4 regions of the Terribacillus jepli genome follow, and region 3 is predicted to be linked to each of the others. Evidence: riboswitches for the same ligand, from Rfam matches in the RefSeq annotation. Region 3 holds a riboswitch; each other region holds the start of a gene.

Region 1 (3,197 bases), on a different contig from region 3:
CCGATCACACCAGCTACTGCTGTAGATCCGATAAGGGCGATCGCTGTTACCGTAATACCTGAGACAAGCGCCGGCATGGATTCTTTCAGCAATACCTTGAACATGATCGTACTGTTTTTCGCACCCATTGCCTTGGCAGCTTCAATTACCCCGTTGTCCACTTCTTTCAGCGCAATCTCCACAAGCCGCGCATAGAAAGGTGCAGACCCGATGATAAGTGCAGGCAATGCTGCCTCCGGTCCGCGGATCGTGCCGACGATAAAATCGGTGAATGGGAACAGCAGCAAAATCAGGATGATGAATGGAATGGCACGGAATACGTTGACTACCGCCGCCACGATCCAATAGACGATTTTGTTTTCCCACAGCTTCCCTTTACTAGTCAGATAAAGTAAAAGTCCAAGGATGATGCCGATGATGAAAGTACCGATCAAAGATAGGATCGTCATATAGAATGTCTCGTAGATGGCTGTGTTCAAATCTGCTATATCTACATTCGGAAACCATTTCTCAAACAAGTTCCTGCACCTCCGCTTTCACATTTGCACTGCGGATGAAGTCCAGTGCCTTCTCCACTTCCGCTTCACTGCCCACAAGCTGCAAAAACAGACTTCCGACTGCACCGGTTTGTGTCTGCAGTACATTCCCTTGAAGGATATTGATATCCACATCGAATTGTTTCGCAGTATGGCTGACAACTGTCTGGTTGACATTTTCGCCGGAGAAGGAAAGCTTCACGATCGTTCCTGACCCTTCTTTCAGCGCGGCCGCCGATAAGGATTCATATTGCTCACTTCCATCAAGCTGCTGAACAAAGCGCTTCGTGATCGCTTGCTGCGGATTTTGGAATACATGCGCTGCGTCGCCTGCTTCCACGACCTTGCCTGTATCCATTACGGCAACACGGTGGCAGATTTTGCGGATTACGTTCATTTCGTGCGTAATCATTACGATGGTCAAACCAAGCCGTTTGTTGATGTCTACCAGCAAATCAAGGATGCTATCTGTCGTTTCCGGGTCCAATGCTGATGTCGCTTCATCACATAGCAGCACTTTTGGATCGTTAGCGAGCGCTCTTGCAATGCCGACCCGCTGCTTCTGTCCGCCGCTTAATTGTGATGGATAGGCATTTTCGCGTCCTTTCAATCCGACCAGTTCAATCAATCGATCGACTTTGGTTTTTCTTTCTTTCTTTGGCACACCTGCTATCTCCAACGGAAAGGCGATGTTCTGGTGTACCGTACGGGACCACAGCAAATTGAAGTGCTGAAAAATCATCCCTATTTCTTGTCTGGCAAGTCGGAGTTCATTTTTATGCTGTTTGACGATGTCCTTGCCATTGATGATTATTTCACCGGCAGTCGGTTCTTCGAGACGGTTCAACAAGCGTACGAAGGTACTTTTACCAGCGCCGCTATACCCGATCACACCGAAAATCTCACCAGACTCTATCGTGAGGTCAAGCTGATCGACTGCTGTAATATTCTGTTTTTTTGTGCGATATATTTTGGAGAGGTTTTTGATGGTGATCAATATCCGCTCCTCCTTCCTCGTGTTGCTCTGCAAATATAAAAAAGCGTCTTTTTGTCATGAGAACAAAAAGACGCGGTTTTATGTGCGAAAATTGTTCTCTCATCTGTACAGGTTTCCCTGCAGGAATTGGCACCATACAGGAAAACCTGTGGTTGCCGGGCTTCATCGGGCCAGTCCCTCCGCCACTCTGGATAAGAGTTTTTATATATGATTGCTAAAAAGGAGTTTAGCACTAGTACAAAGTTCTGTCAACATATATTACAGTCTGGCTCCGGCTCCCAGAAACAAGAGAGCTTCCACAAGAAGAATATGCTGGTAATCCCCTTCCACAACTTGCCTGTTACATATACTGCGAAGCTGGACCTCGCCGGCAAGGAGCTGATGAAGTGTCTGTTCATCTGTACGAATATGCAAAAATCCATAAGGCTTTGAAGCTGGTGTCGTCAGACTGCTTCTATCAATATGCAAATCGAAATGGTCATCTTCCCATTCAATGAAGACCTTCAGCCGTTTGTCGTTGCATAAAGGCAACAGATCCTCCCTAGCTTCGATCTGTTGCTTGAGCTTTTTCAATTCTTCGATGATCATGCTCCATCCCCCCTTGCTTTGTATTTGGCTCCAAGTCACCAAATTTCCTGCAAGAAAAAACAGCTTTCCATTTGGAAAGCTGTTTATTCATCCAGCGTTTTCGCCAGCATATGCTGGACGGAATGAAACGCATATATTTTTTCCTGAACTTTTCCTTGTTTGAAGATAATGAGACAAGGGACGCTTTCAATCTGATATTCCTGCATGAAATCAGGAAATAGAGAGGCGTTCAGTTTATGATAATATTCCTGGCCCGTCACAGTCTCGACTGTCAGGAGCATTTTTTCGGCAAGCTGGCATGTGCCGCAAAACGGCGTGTGCACAAATATCCTTGCCTGTTCCTGCCCGATGACTCCCTGGACCTCTTTTTCGATGACGTTGATAATTCATCCCTTCTTTCTTCAGGCGAGGAAGAATGGATGCACCATGATGCTTCTGCTAAGCAAGGCCGTGGCCAATTCAGGTGCCGGGGTCGCCGCTACCTCTCGATAGGTTCTGTCTACGTAGATATGCTGGGCATGTGGAAGCTCTCGGGCCAGCTGTTTCCTCAGCTTATGCCCAGCACTGTCCTCATCCACCATGATATATACTTGCTTGTGATCCAAGTCATAGTCATACAACAGCTGTTCCAGCCGCTCGATGCCCAATGTACCATTGGTGCAGATGATCGTCACATCCTCATCGATGATTTTCTTAATCTGCTCTTTGTCCGAGCGCCCTTCCACGATAATGACCTTTTGTTCATCACCCATACTGGCATCACCTATTCTGATCGATATTTGATTGCTTCCTTGCCCGCGCTCCGAATGAAGGCAGCTTAGCAATAAAGCTTGCCATAGTATATGAAAGGAAACCGCTGCCCTTGCCAACAAGGGCAGCAAAAATTAATCCTCTTTGATTCTTCCTTCGTAATCCTCAACCGAAAGCAGGCTTTCATAAGCTGCTTCGTCGTCTGTTTCCACCACGATCATCCATGCTTTCTCGTATGGGGATTCATTCACGAATTCGGGACTGTCATCCAAATCTTCGTTCACAGCCACTACTTTACCGCTGATCGGAGCATACAGCTCGGATAC
Region 2 (3,197 bases), on a different contig from region 3:
GCTGACTGAATATGATGTTATTATCAGCTTGCACTGCACGGAAAATGTAAGCGGTACCGTCAATTCGGCCCGTATTGCAAGAGATACAATCGAGGATGCTGGAAACAGGATCCTCGTGATTGATACCAATACGGCTTCCATCGGAGCAGAAAATATTGTCCTAAAAGTTTGTCAGCTCATGGAACAAGGTAAAACAATCGATGAAATATTGAAAGCCATCGAATTTTACCGTTCTCACAGTCAGCTGTACCTTACGATAAATGATCTGACAACGCTGGTGCGTACTGGTCGAATTTCAAAAACTGCGTCTAGGATCGGCAACTTATTGCATATAAAACCAATTGTCGGATTGGAAAACGCGAAGCTGGAAGTTATGGGAAAGGTCCGCACGAAGAAACGTTTGCTAAAATGGATGCTGGATAGATTAAAAAGCGATATAGAACAGTCTGGAAAACAGATTGTCCGAATCACACATGTGAATTCCATTGACCTTGCCACTGAGCTAAAGGATGCAATGAAAACATATGGTAATAAAGCAGAAGTATTCATCAGCAATGAAATAAGTTCTGTCATGGCCATCCACTTTGGACGAGGCGGTGTTGGCGCCAGTTGGATGCCAGCTGAATATTCGATCTAGAAATCATCAACACAGTTAATCAAGTAGATAAAAACCTCGGCAACAGTTTAGCTGTCCGAGGTTTGTTTTGCTTAGTCGTTTATTTTTTGAAGCGTGATAATTGTGAGTCTAAAACTACTTCTTTTCCGTACTTTTAAACAAGACAAATCCAATCTTTGTGAATAGATACAGTGTGAATATGATTATTAAAGTCCGGGACATTACATATCCATCACTGATACTCCATCCTTCCGAGATTAATAGATTGCTGTTAAAGCACAGCCAAAGCGCAAATAAAAGGGGGATTGCAATAAATAAGACAGCGATGGTGCGTTTTGCTTCCCAACTCATTCAGATCATCCTTTTCAAATATAATTGAAAAATGTGTTACTATCCATGTGGATATGATATTATACCATAAAATACCAACTCACTTTGTGACGGAAAGATATACTTATTGAGGAAAACCAATCCAGGAGGCAAATATGAGTAAACCGGAGTTTGTTGTCACCCTTGTTATTGGACCTGATTGCGATACTGAATCTTTAGCTATGAGATTAGCTTTGGAGTACTTTGGAGCCAGGGTTTATGTACACTATGTAGGAAGGCCGAATGATCTTGTGGAAGTGTTGTCCGGTGAGGATAGGGTTTTGGATACAAATTATCTCATACTTAATTTTCATGGAGAAGAAGGGAAATTTTGTGTTCCTGAATTAGAAAATTCGATCTATGAAGTTAATGAACCAAAAGGAAGATTCTTTGACGATGAACATGTCCGTAAATACGCAGTTGTCGAAGGGTTAAATGTGATTGGGTGTGGTTGTACTCTGGGAAAGGATTCTTTAGCCAAAGCTTTTCTAAAGAAAGGATGTAAAGCGTATATCGCCCCTGATGATTACATAGATGGAAATGCAAATTTGATGTTCGTGTTAACGTTCTTTTATGAGCTTATAAGTAACAGGAGAAGTCAAGAAGATGCATTCCAAATTGCAAGATCCATTGATTCTGAAACTAATATGTATAATAATTTTACTAACTGACAAGAAAAGCCGAAATATGAGAAGTTTAAGGCTATTTCCTAAGATATAGCTGTAACGATTGTATTACATTCTCTGGAGTAAGGTCCATTTTTGCATCCTTATTCCGAGTAATCAGATAAGGTATATTGACAATCCTTGAACAGAATGATAAACTTTCTGAAAACTGTATATGTTTCTTATCCAGAGAGGTGGAGGGATATGGCCCTGCGAAGCCTCAGCAGCAGATCTGACTACAGACACTGTGCTAATTCCATCGGTTCATAACCGGCAGATAAGATGAATAGAGGAAGCCTCTCGACGCATCTTTGTCCGAGAGGCTTTTGTATTTGTCCCGCTGCCCATTAGAAAGGGGAAGGCAACATGTTCGAATTGATTCGGGAATTGTCAAAGTACAAAGGGTACAATCAATCGTTTGTTTCACAAATCGTCGATAAAATCACACCGTTTGCGGATAAGATGCACTTCGACAGCAGGGGGAATCTTATTGTCCGTAAACATGGAGAAAAGTATACGCCCAAAATCACCTTGCTGGCAGAGGTGAAAGAAGAGATCTATGTGGTGACATCCATTACAGAATCAGGATCGCTCGTAGCAGACGCAAATTATTTCTCCTTAACATATGTCCAAGGTCAGGCGGTTCAAGTGGAGACAAAAAATGGACTGCTGGGCGGTGTGGTTATGGCAGGTGAAGCAGAGCAACACGCCGCTGTCATCGATATCGGAGCCAACTCAGCGAATGATGCACGTGAAATGGGTGTGGAACCAGGCGACCACGTGACTTTATTCGATGACTTCTTGTATCTGGGTGATGAAGTGAGCGGCCGGGTGGTCGGGAAAGGGCTGGATAATAAGATAGCTCCGGCGATTGCCATTAAGCTTTTGCAGCAATGGGACACATCTGAAGGGGAAATCACCATCATCTTCTTTCCATTCCATAACAAAAAATATCTTGCCAGTCAGCTCGAAGGCGAAGCAGCTTTCTACATCGGGTCCGTGCCCCGTCAAAGAATCGCGCATAAGAACCGAGGGGCAATCGAACTGGGCAGTGGTGTTGCAATCAAAGTGGCAGACAAGACGATACCAATCAATCAGACGCTGAAAAATCAGCTGGTCGATTTGGCTATTGCGCATGATATCCCGTTTCAATTGGAATTCCTGTTCCGACATCGCTATAAGAAACTGTCCACTAAGATTCCGGTAAGCATCCTGAACATCCCGATCGAGCATCTGGACAAGACAACACAGGTAGTCTCGGTGAAGGATTTGGAGGATACCCATCAGCTGATCCAGACCTATCTCTGGCGGAGCAAGGAATTACAGTTCTAAGGAATATTCCCCCATTCCCGTTTGTTTTACTTTATACTGAAGTTATCAGATAAAGGAGGCGGTTCGGTATGAAACAGAGAAAACAAGCATACAAGACGCAAAGCGGGAAGGTATTAGCGAAAAACTAAGGAGAGATGTTCTTGAAGCAAGCACTACTGATTATTGACGCACAACAGGCACTGATTGACGGTGGATCGGGAGAAAGACCTGTCTAT
Region 3 (3,197 bases):
GGTTAGTGTCACATCGTCAACACCAATGATTTGCTTGCCCTTGCTGCTGTACTTCTTTGTAATGTTCTCCAGTTTTATCACCTTTCATCTCCCTCTCCTATCGGTATTTTCAGTGCTCTGTAGTTACTTGCAGGATGTCCAGACGGCAGTCTGCTTGATTCATAGTCAAACAATTTCTCTCTCAATGTTCCTGGTTTATAGGATTGTTTATATAGTCCGCGTTCTTGAAGAATCGGAATAACCAGATCAATAAAGGACTCCAGATCCCCTGGTGTAACAAGATGATTCAAATTAAACCCGTCCACTCCTGACTCTTCGAATTGAAGCTGAATTGCATCTGCCACCTCTACCGGATTCCCTACTATCAAACTCTCATCAGGTGTATCAAATCGCTTTAATGCTTCTCCTACTGTCAGTTGCCTGGATGCATCTTTCGTCAACGAGGCTGCCTTATAGTGACCTCCTTCTGTTGATTTGCCGTATGTAAACGGCTCGTCAGGATCTAGTTCTTCGTATTCAGCAATATCATAGCCGCTTGCACCAAATTGCGCCTTGGCTGCATCAGAGCTCCAATGACTCGTGTATTCCTGGTACTTGTGCTGCGCTTCTTCTGTTGTTTTCGCTACAATAACGCTTAGGAAGGAGAAGATTTTCAGATGATCTGGATTCCGTCCATGCTTAGCAGCCCTCTCCCTTATATCATCTGCATAATAACGGATGCGATCTGGGGTAGGACCTCCCACGAATACACATTCCGCATGCTTGGAAGCAAATTCCCGTCCGCGCTCAGATGTACCTGCTTGATAGATTACCGGAGTCCGTTGCGGAGAAGGCTCACTCAAATGCGGTCCCTCGACTTGGAAATAATGACCCTCATGATGTATTTCATGTACCTTTTCAGGGTCTATTAATACTTGGTTTTCCTGATCTTCCACAACTGCATCTTCCTCCCAGCTCCTTTCCCATAGCTTATAAGAAACGTCTAAGAATTCATCGGCAATCCCATACCGCTCATCGTGCTTGATCATGTCGGTCAAACCAAAATTGCGGGCAGCGTTTGGAAGATACGAGGTCACGACATTCCAAGCAACTCTCCCCTTTGTCAGATGATCCAATGTGGAAAAACGCCGAGCATTCCCAAATGGCGGTTCATATGTAGTGCTTACCGTGACCGCGAAACCTAAATTCTCTGTGACACTGGCCATCGCTGAAACCAATAAAGCAGGGTCGTTCAACGGAACCTGCAGGCCGTCCCGTATAGAAGGAGCTTTACTATTACGATAGACATCGTATACACCCAGAACATCTGCAAAGAAAATCGCATCGAACTTGCCGCGCTCCAATAGCTTCGCCAGATCAATCCAATAATCCAAATCCTTATATTGCCGATGCCGCTTACTCTCTGGGTGCTTCCATAACCCATGCGAATTGTGCATCGCACTATTCATATCAAATGCATTCAGAATGATTTGTTTTCCCACTTTTTATCCCTCCATTTTTACAAATAAAAGACCCCTTCTCGGATAAGAAGAGGTCTGGCTGAGCCGACGCAGGCGTACAACGTCCACTCTCTTCTCATCTTTCAAGCTAGTAGCTTGCTGGAATTGGCACAGTACTGCAGCAGTCTGTTGCCGAGGCTTCAAAGGGCCAGTCCCTCCACCTCTCTGGATAAGAAATGCTTATTGAATTAAAGCTCAATATACAGGACAGTCCTCTACCTGTCAATCGAGTTTTTGAAACTAATTTGATAATTGACAACATTCTGTTTAATGATTTATATTTATGCCGACAACCTAATGAATCACTTATCTAGAGTCAGGGTAGGAACTGGTCCTGCGACCCTGCAGCAACCGCTTTAACAAAGCAAGGTGCTAATTCCAGCAGACAGATATGTCTGAGAGATGAGAGAGAATATGTACATAAACGTATCCTCTTTCTCTTAGAAAGAGGTTTTTTATTTTATTGGATGAGGAGAATGAAGATGCGAGAGACTGCCGAAAAAACTGAATTGTTCGATCAAGTGAAACAGCAAGCAATAAAATTAGCTGCAATGTTTAAAGAACGTGCCGCCCATACTGATTCAACCGGTGAATTTCCGTACGAAAACTTCCAAGCTTTAAAAGAAAGCAACTTTTTGTCATTGACTGTCCCTCCAGAATATGGCGGCAAAGGATTGAATCTCTCAGAGTACTTACAGATCCAAGAAATACTTGCCCAAGGAGATGCTGCAACAGCCCTGTCATTCGGCTGGCAGCTTGGTGTCATTTTGGAAAATGCCGAAAACCGGAAGTGGGATGAACATAGCTTTCAAGATCTAAGCTATAAAATCGTGCACGATAAGATTCTGCTGAATTTAGCACAGACGGAAAACGCTACCGGCAGCCCTTCAAGAGGAGCGGCTCCTACCACTATCGCAAGTTCGGAAGGAACAAAATGGAAAATCAATGGACGCAAATCCTTTGCTTCGATAGCTGCAGCATTGGACTATAGCATTGTCACGGCGACGATTCACCCTTCCGGCAACAAAGGCTTCTTTTTGATTGATCATTCCTTGGAAGGTGTCGCTGTGGAGGAAACTTGGGACAGTATCGCGATGAGAGGCACAAGGAGTGACGACATCATATTGGATGATGTACTCGTGGATCAAGAGGCGCTGCTTGTGGAAGAAAACAAAGGTACAGTAACTCCAAGAGGCTGGTACTTGCAAATCGCAGCTGTTTATCTCGGTATTGCTGCAGCTGCAAGAGATTATACAATTCAGTTTGCATCCGAATTACGACCTGCTTCCTTGCCTGGTCCAATCAAGGAAGTCCCGGAGGTCAGAAGGAAAATCGGTGAAATAGAACTAGCTCTCTTCAATGCCAGGGAAGTTCTTTATGCGACCGCCAGGAAGTGGATCGATTACCCAGAAAAAAGATCCGCAATGAGTCCAGATCTGGCAGCCGCAAAACACATAGTCACGAATAATGCGAATCATGTTGTTGATCTTTGCATGCGAATCGCTGGCGCCAGAAGTTTATCTGCTAATAATCCTTTACAGCGACACTTCCGGGATGTACGGGCAGGTTTGCATAATCCTCCGACGGATGATGCAGTTGTTTATACGCTGGCTGATCATGCATTGAAATAATAACAATTTTTTTGTCCTTGCATCCAACAATCGGCATAGGAGCAAAGCGTCCTTTATTCCCTTTACG
Region 4 (3,197 bases), on a different contig from region 3:
CGGTATAAGGGAAAGACAAAGTTCCTCATCGAACTGAAATCGCCGGAACTTTATGACGGAGTGGAGGAAGCTTGCGCGGAATTACTGGAGCGGTATGAACTGGCTAATGTGCTGCATGAAGAAGTTATCCTGCAATCATTCAATTTCGGATCGGTCGCTTATCTTTCGCAGCTTCTGCCGCACGTGCCGCTTGGTGTGCTGACATCAAGAAGTGCAGATCTTACTAATCGTAAGCTTGATAAAATTGCTGCTTATGCAGATTATGTAAATACCCATTTCACTAATGTGACACTTGATGACACCTTGGTCGGCAGGATCCATTCACGCGCAATGCGTATCATGCCATGGACAGTCCGGGCGCCGGGAGAAGTTCAGCCGCTTATCCGTGCAGGTGTCGATGGTATCATCACGGATTATCCGAATTATGTGAGATGAGGAAAGGAGACCTTTATTTCAGGTCTCCTTTTGCGTGTCATCTATTCTGAACGAGTCGAAGTAGTTCGAATGCTCTATCTCCAGCAAGTGCTGCAAGATTCTCCCAGCACTCATCGCGCTTCAAGTCGAGTTCAACAATCTGTTGGGCTAAATCAAGGGCTTCCTGATCATATGCCACGTGCATGACGCTCCTTTCTGGTCTCTTATTTCACTGTTACGCTCAGTATACATATATCCAAATTACGATGCATCAAACGTGTAAGCGATGCTGACGAACTTTTTTATTGTTTGTTAGGTTTCCTAACATAACGCTGGGATGCTGGGATAATTTCGGTATAATATAAAGTAACAGCACATGGTGATGAGGTGAACAGATGAGTAATGAGCCTTCTTATAAGAACAGGAAAGTGATCACAATCGGCATTGTGAGCGAGCTGACTGGTCTGACCGAACGTAAAATTCGTTATTACGAGGAACGCAAGCTCATTTTTCCGGAACGTTCAGCGAAGGGGAATCGCAAGTACTCTTTTTCAGATGTAGAGCAATTGATCGAAATCGCCAACAAAAGGGAAGAGGGTGTGCAAACCTTCGAAATTCGCCAGCAGATGCTGAGGGACAAAAGGAAGGAAGCGGAACGAGAGAGCCGCCAGCAAATGCTGCGAGGTCAAATCAATGCCCGCTTTGGTATACAAAGAGAATAGATATGGTGTACTTATGTGTTGGGAGGCCTTGTACACAGTGGGCCGGATGTCTGTCATCCGGCTTTTTAACATTGCTTGGGAAGTTCAATACATGATTTCACTGCGTTTTGTGATTCCGCGACTGGTTCTCGATAATCTTTACCGAGGATGAATGGAAAGTGCTGCTGATCTTTGTTCATCTTTTCCGGGCTATTCGTTGTTAGGTGATGAAATGGACTGTCAATCCTTTTTGATCGCAAGTCTTTCACAAACAATCTCAATATATGATAATGGCCGTCCTATCCAGGGGGGGAGTTCGTCATTCAACTCAAGATTGACATGGAAAAGGAGCAGAATCCTGTCGTCTGCTGCAGCTTGATCAATCGTTTGTTTTAATCCAATGTAATCATGTTAACGTGAACCATACTGTCTGTGTAGCCAAACAAAATAGCTGCATTTATACGGTTCTCCCCCATCTTGCCTATAAGGCAACGAAACAATTTTTCTATAATTTTTGAAATTATATTGACAATGTTAAGATTGGAAGGTAAAGTAACAAACAGATCAACAACAAAAGTATAATGAAATTCTTATCAAGAGCGGCGGAGGAACAGGTCCTATGAAGCCCGGCAACCAGATCAGTGATCAGGTGCTAATTCCTGCAGACGGCGACTAGCCGTACTGAGAGATAAGAGAATTAGTGCATACATATACATGCGCCTCTCTTAATCCAGAGAGGCGCTTTTTTATTGTAGTTGATAACAGCGAAGAAAAAGGGGAGAGCAACATGAAAAAAATCTTAAGCTTTGGACTTATCGGATTATTAGCATTATTCTTAGCGGCATGCGGCAATGATAAATCTGCTGCCCTGGCAGATGACAAAATATTGGTCGGCGTCAGCGGCGGCCCGCATGAGCAAGTGATGGAAAAAGTACAAGAACTCGCTGCAGATGAAGGCATCGATGTCGAAATAAAGACTTTTAATGATTACAATACACCAAACAGTGCATTGGATGACGGAAGTCTGGATGCAAATAGCTATCAGACACTTCCTTTCCTGGAGGATCAAGTGAAGAATCAAGGTTATGAATTGGAAGAAGTATTCAAAACGCTTACGTTCCCGATGGGTATTTATACAGATAAGATATCTGATGTTTCCGAATTGAAAGAGGGCGACAAAATCGCTGTACCGAATGATCCTGCCAACGAATACCGTGCATTGAAACTCTTTGAGACAGCAGGAATATTGAAGGTGGATCCTGAGGCTGAGAACTCTGCAACGGCCAAAGATGTCGTAGAGAATCCGTTGAATCTGGAAATCGTTGAATTGGATGCATCCCAGCTTCCAGCCCAGCTTCCGGAAGTAGCAGCAGCGGCAATCAACACAAACTTTGCGATGGGTGCTGACTTGAATATCAATGATGATGCTATCTTTGCAGAGGAATCAGAAAACAACCCGTGGTCCAACTACTTCGTTGTCAGATCAGCGAACAAGGACGATGAAATCGTGAAAAAGCTTCAAGAAATCTACCAGTCTGATGAAGTAAAACAGTTTGTGGAAGATGAATTCAAAGGATCCGTCGTTCCAAGCTGGTAAGGGGGAATCACTATGATTGAACTAAAAAATGTATCGAAAACCTTTACCACCGGCAAGAAAAAGGTGGAGGCGTTGAAAGACGTCTCCTTGAAAATCAATAAAGGTGAAATCTATGGCGTGATCGGATTCAGCGGAGCAGGGAAAAGTACCCTGATCCGCTGTGCCAATTTACTGGAGCGTCCGACTGAAGGGGAAGTATTCATCGACGGTGTAGATCTAACCAAACTAAAGAAATCGCAGCTTCGTAAGGCTAGAGGGAAGATCGGCATGATATTTCAGCATTTTAATCTGCTGACGACAGCAACAGTATACGAGAATGTTGCCAGACCACTGAAGCTGAGTAAAGTGCCGAAGCACGAAATCAAGGAACGTGTTGATAAATATCTGAAAATCGTTGGCCTGGAAGAAAAGAAGCATGTCTATCCAGCCCAATTATCTGGTGGTCAGAAGCAGCGGGTTGCTATTGCCAGAGCACTGGCTCAAGA

What was found. Region 3 has a riboswitch for S-adenosylmethionine ahead of AB1K91_RS08340 (acyl-CoA dehydrogenase family protein). Riboswitches for the same ligand answer to the same signal wherever they lie in the genome.
Region 1: linked by a shared signal. The riboswitch ahead of AB1K91_RS02830 (methionine ABC transporter ATP-binding protein) and the one ahead of AB1K91_RS08340 (acyl-CoA dehydrogenase family protein) in region 3 are both predicted to bind S-adenosylmethionine.
Region 2: linked by a shared signal. The riboswitch ahead of AB1K91_RS19315 (hypothetical protein) and the one ahead of AB1K91_RS08340 (acyl-CoA dehydrogenase family protein) in region 3 are both predicted to bind S-adenosylmethionine.
Region 4: linked by a shared signal. The riboswitch ahead of AB1K91_RS12110 (MetQ/NlpA family ABC transporter substrate-binding protein) and the one ahead of AB1K91_RS08340 (acyl-CoA dehydrogenase family protein) in region 3 are both predicted to bind S-adenosylmethionine.

What each region holds. Positions count from the first base shown of each region.
Region 1 covers NZ_JBFEGH010000002.1:91,182-94,378, forward strand. The annotation lists gene AB1K91_RS02825 (methionine ABC transporter permease) at 1-518, opposite strand, end outside; gene AB1K91_RS02830 (methionine ABC transporter ATP-binding protein) at 511-1,533, opposite strand; SAM riboswitch class I at 1,630-1,731, opposite strand; gene AB1K91_RS02835 (hypothetical protein) at 1,792-2,121, opposite strand; gene AB1K91_RS02840 (thioredoxin family protein) at 2,205-2,444, opposite strand; gene AB1K91_RS02845 (toprim domain-containing protein) at 2,523-2,873, opposite strand; gene gcvH (glycine cleavage system protein GcvH) at 3,006-3,197, opposite strand, start outside.
Region 2 covers NZ_JBFEGH010000025.1:8,039-11,235, reverse strand. The annotation lists gene AB1K91_RS19325 (DegV family protein) at 1-637, shown strand, start outside; gene AB1K91_RS19320 (delta-aminolevulinic acid dehydratase) at 1,102-1,656, shown strand; SAM riboswitch class I at 1,830-1,934, shown strand; gene AB1K91_RS19315 (hypothetical protein) at 2,017-2,982, shown strand; gene AB1K91_RS19310 (cysteine hydrolase family protein) at 3,123-3,197, shown strand, end outside.
Region 3 covers NZ_JBFEGH010000006.1:18,429-21,625, reverse strand. The annotation lists gene AB1K91_RS08350 (methionine ABC transporter ATP-binding protein) at 1-81, opposite strand, end outside; gene AB1K91_RS08345 (LLM class flavin-dependent oxidoreductase) at 78-1,481, opposite strand; SAM riboswitch class I at 1,573-1,675, opposite strand; SAM riboswitch class I at 1,803-1,908, shown strand; gene AB1K91_RS08340 (acyl-CoA dehydrogenase family protein) at 1,982-3,130, shown strand.
Region 4 covers NZ_JBFEGH010000010.1:34,940-38,136, forward strand. The annotation lists gene AB1K91_RS12095 (glycerophosphodiester phosphodiesterase) at 1-435, shown strand, start outside; gene AB1K91_RS12100 (hypothetical protein) at 473-613, opposite strand; gene AB1K91_RS12105 (MerR family transcriptional regulator) at 810-1,136, shown strand; SAM riboswitch class I at 1,703-1,810, shown strand; gene AB1K91_RS12110 (MetQ/NlpA family ABC transporter substrate-binding protein) at 1,903-2,712, shown strand; gene AB1K91_RS12115 (methionine ABC transporter ATP-binding protein) at 2,725-3,197, shown strand, end outside.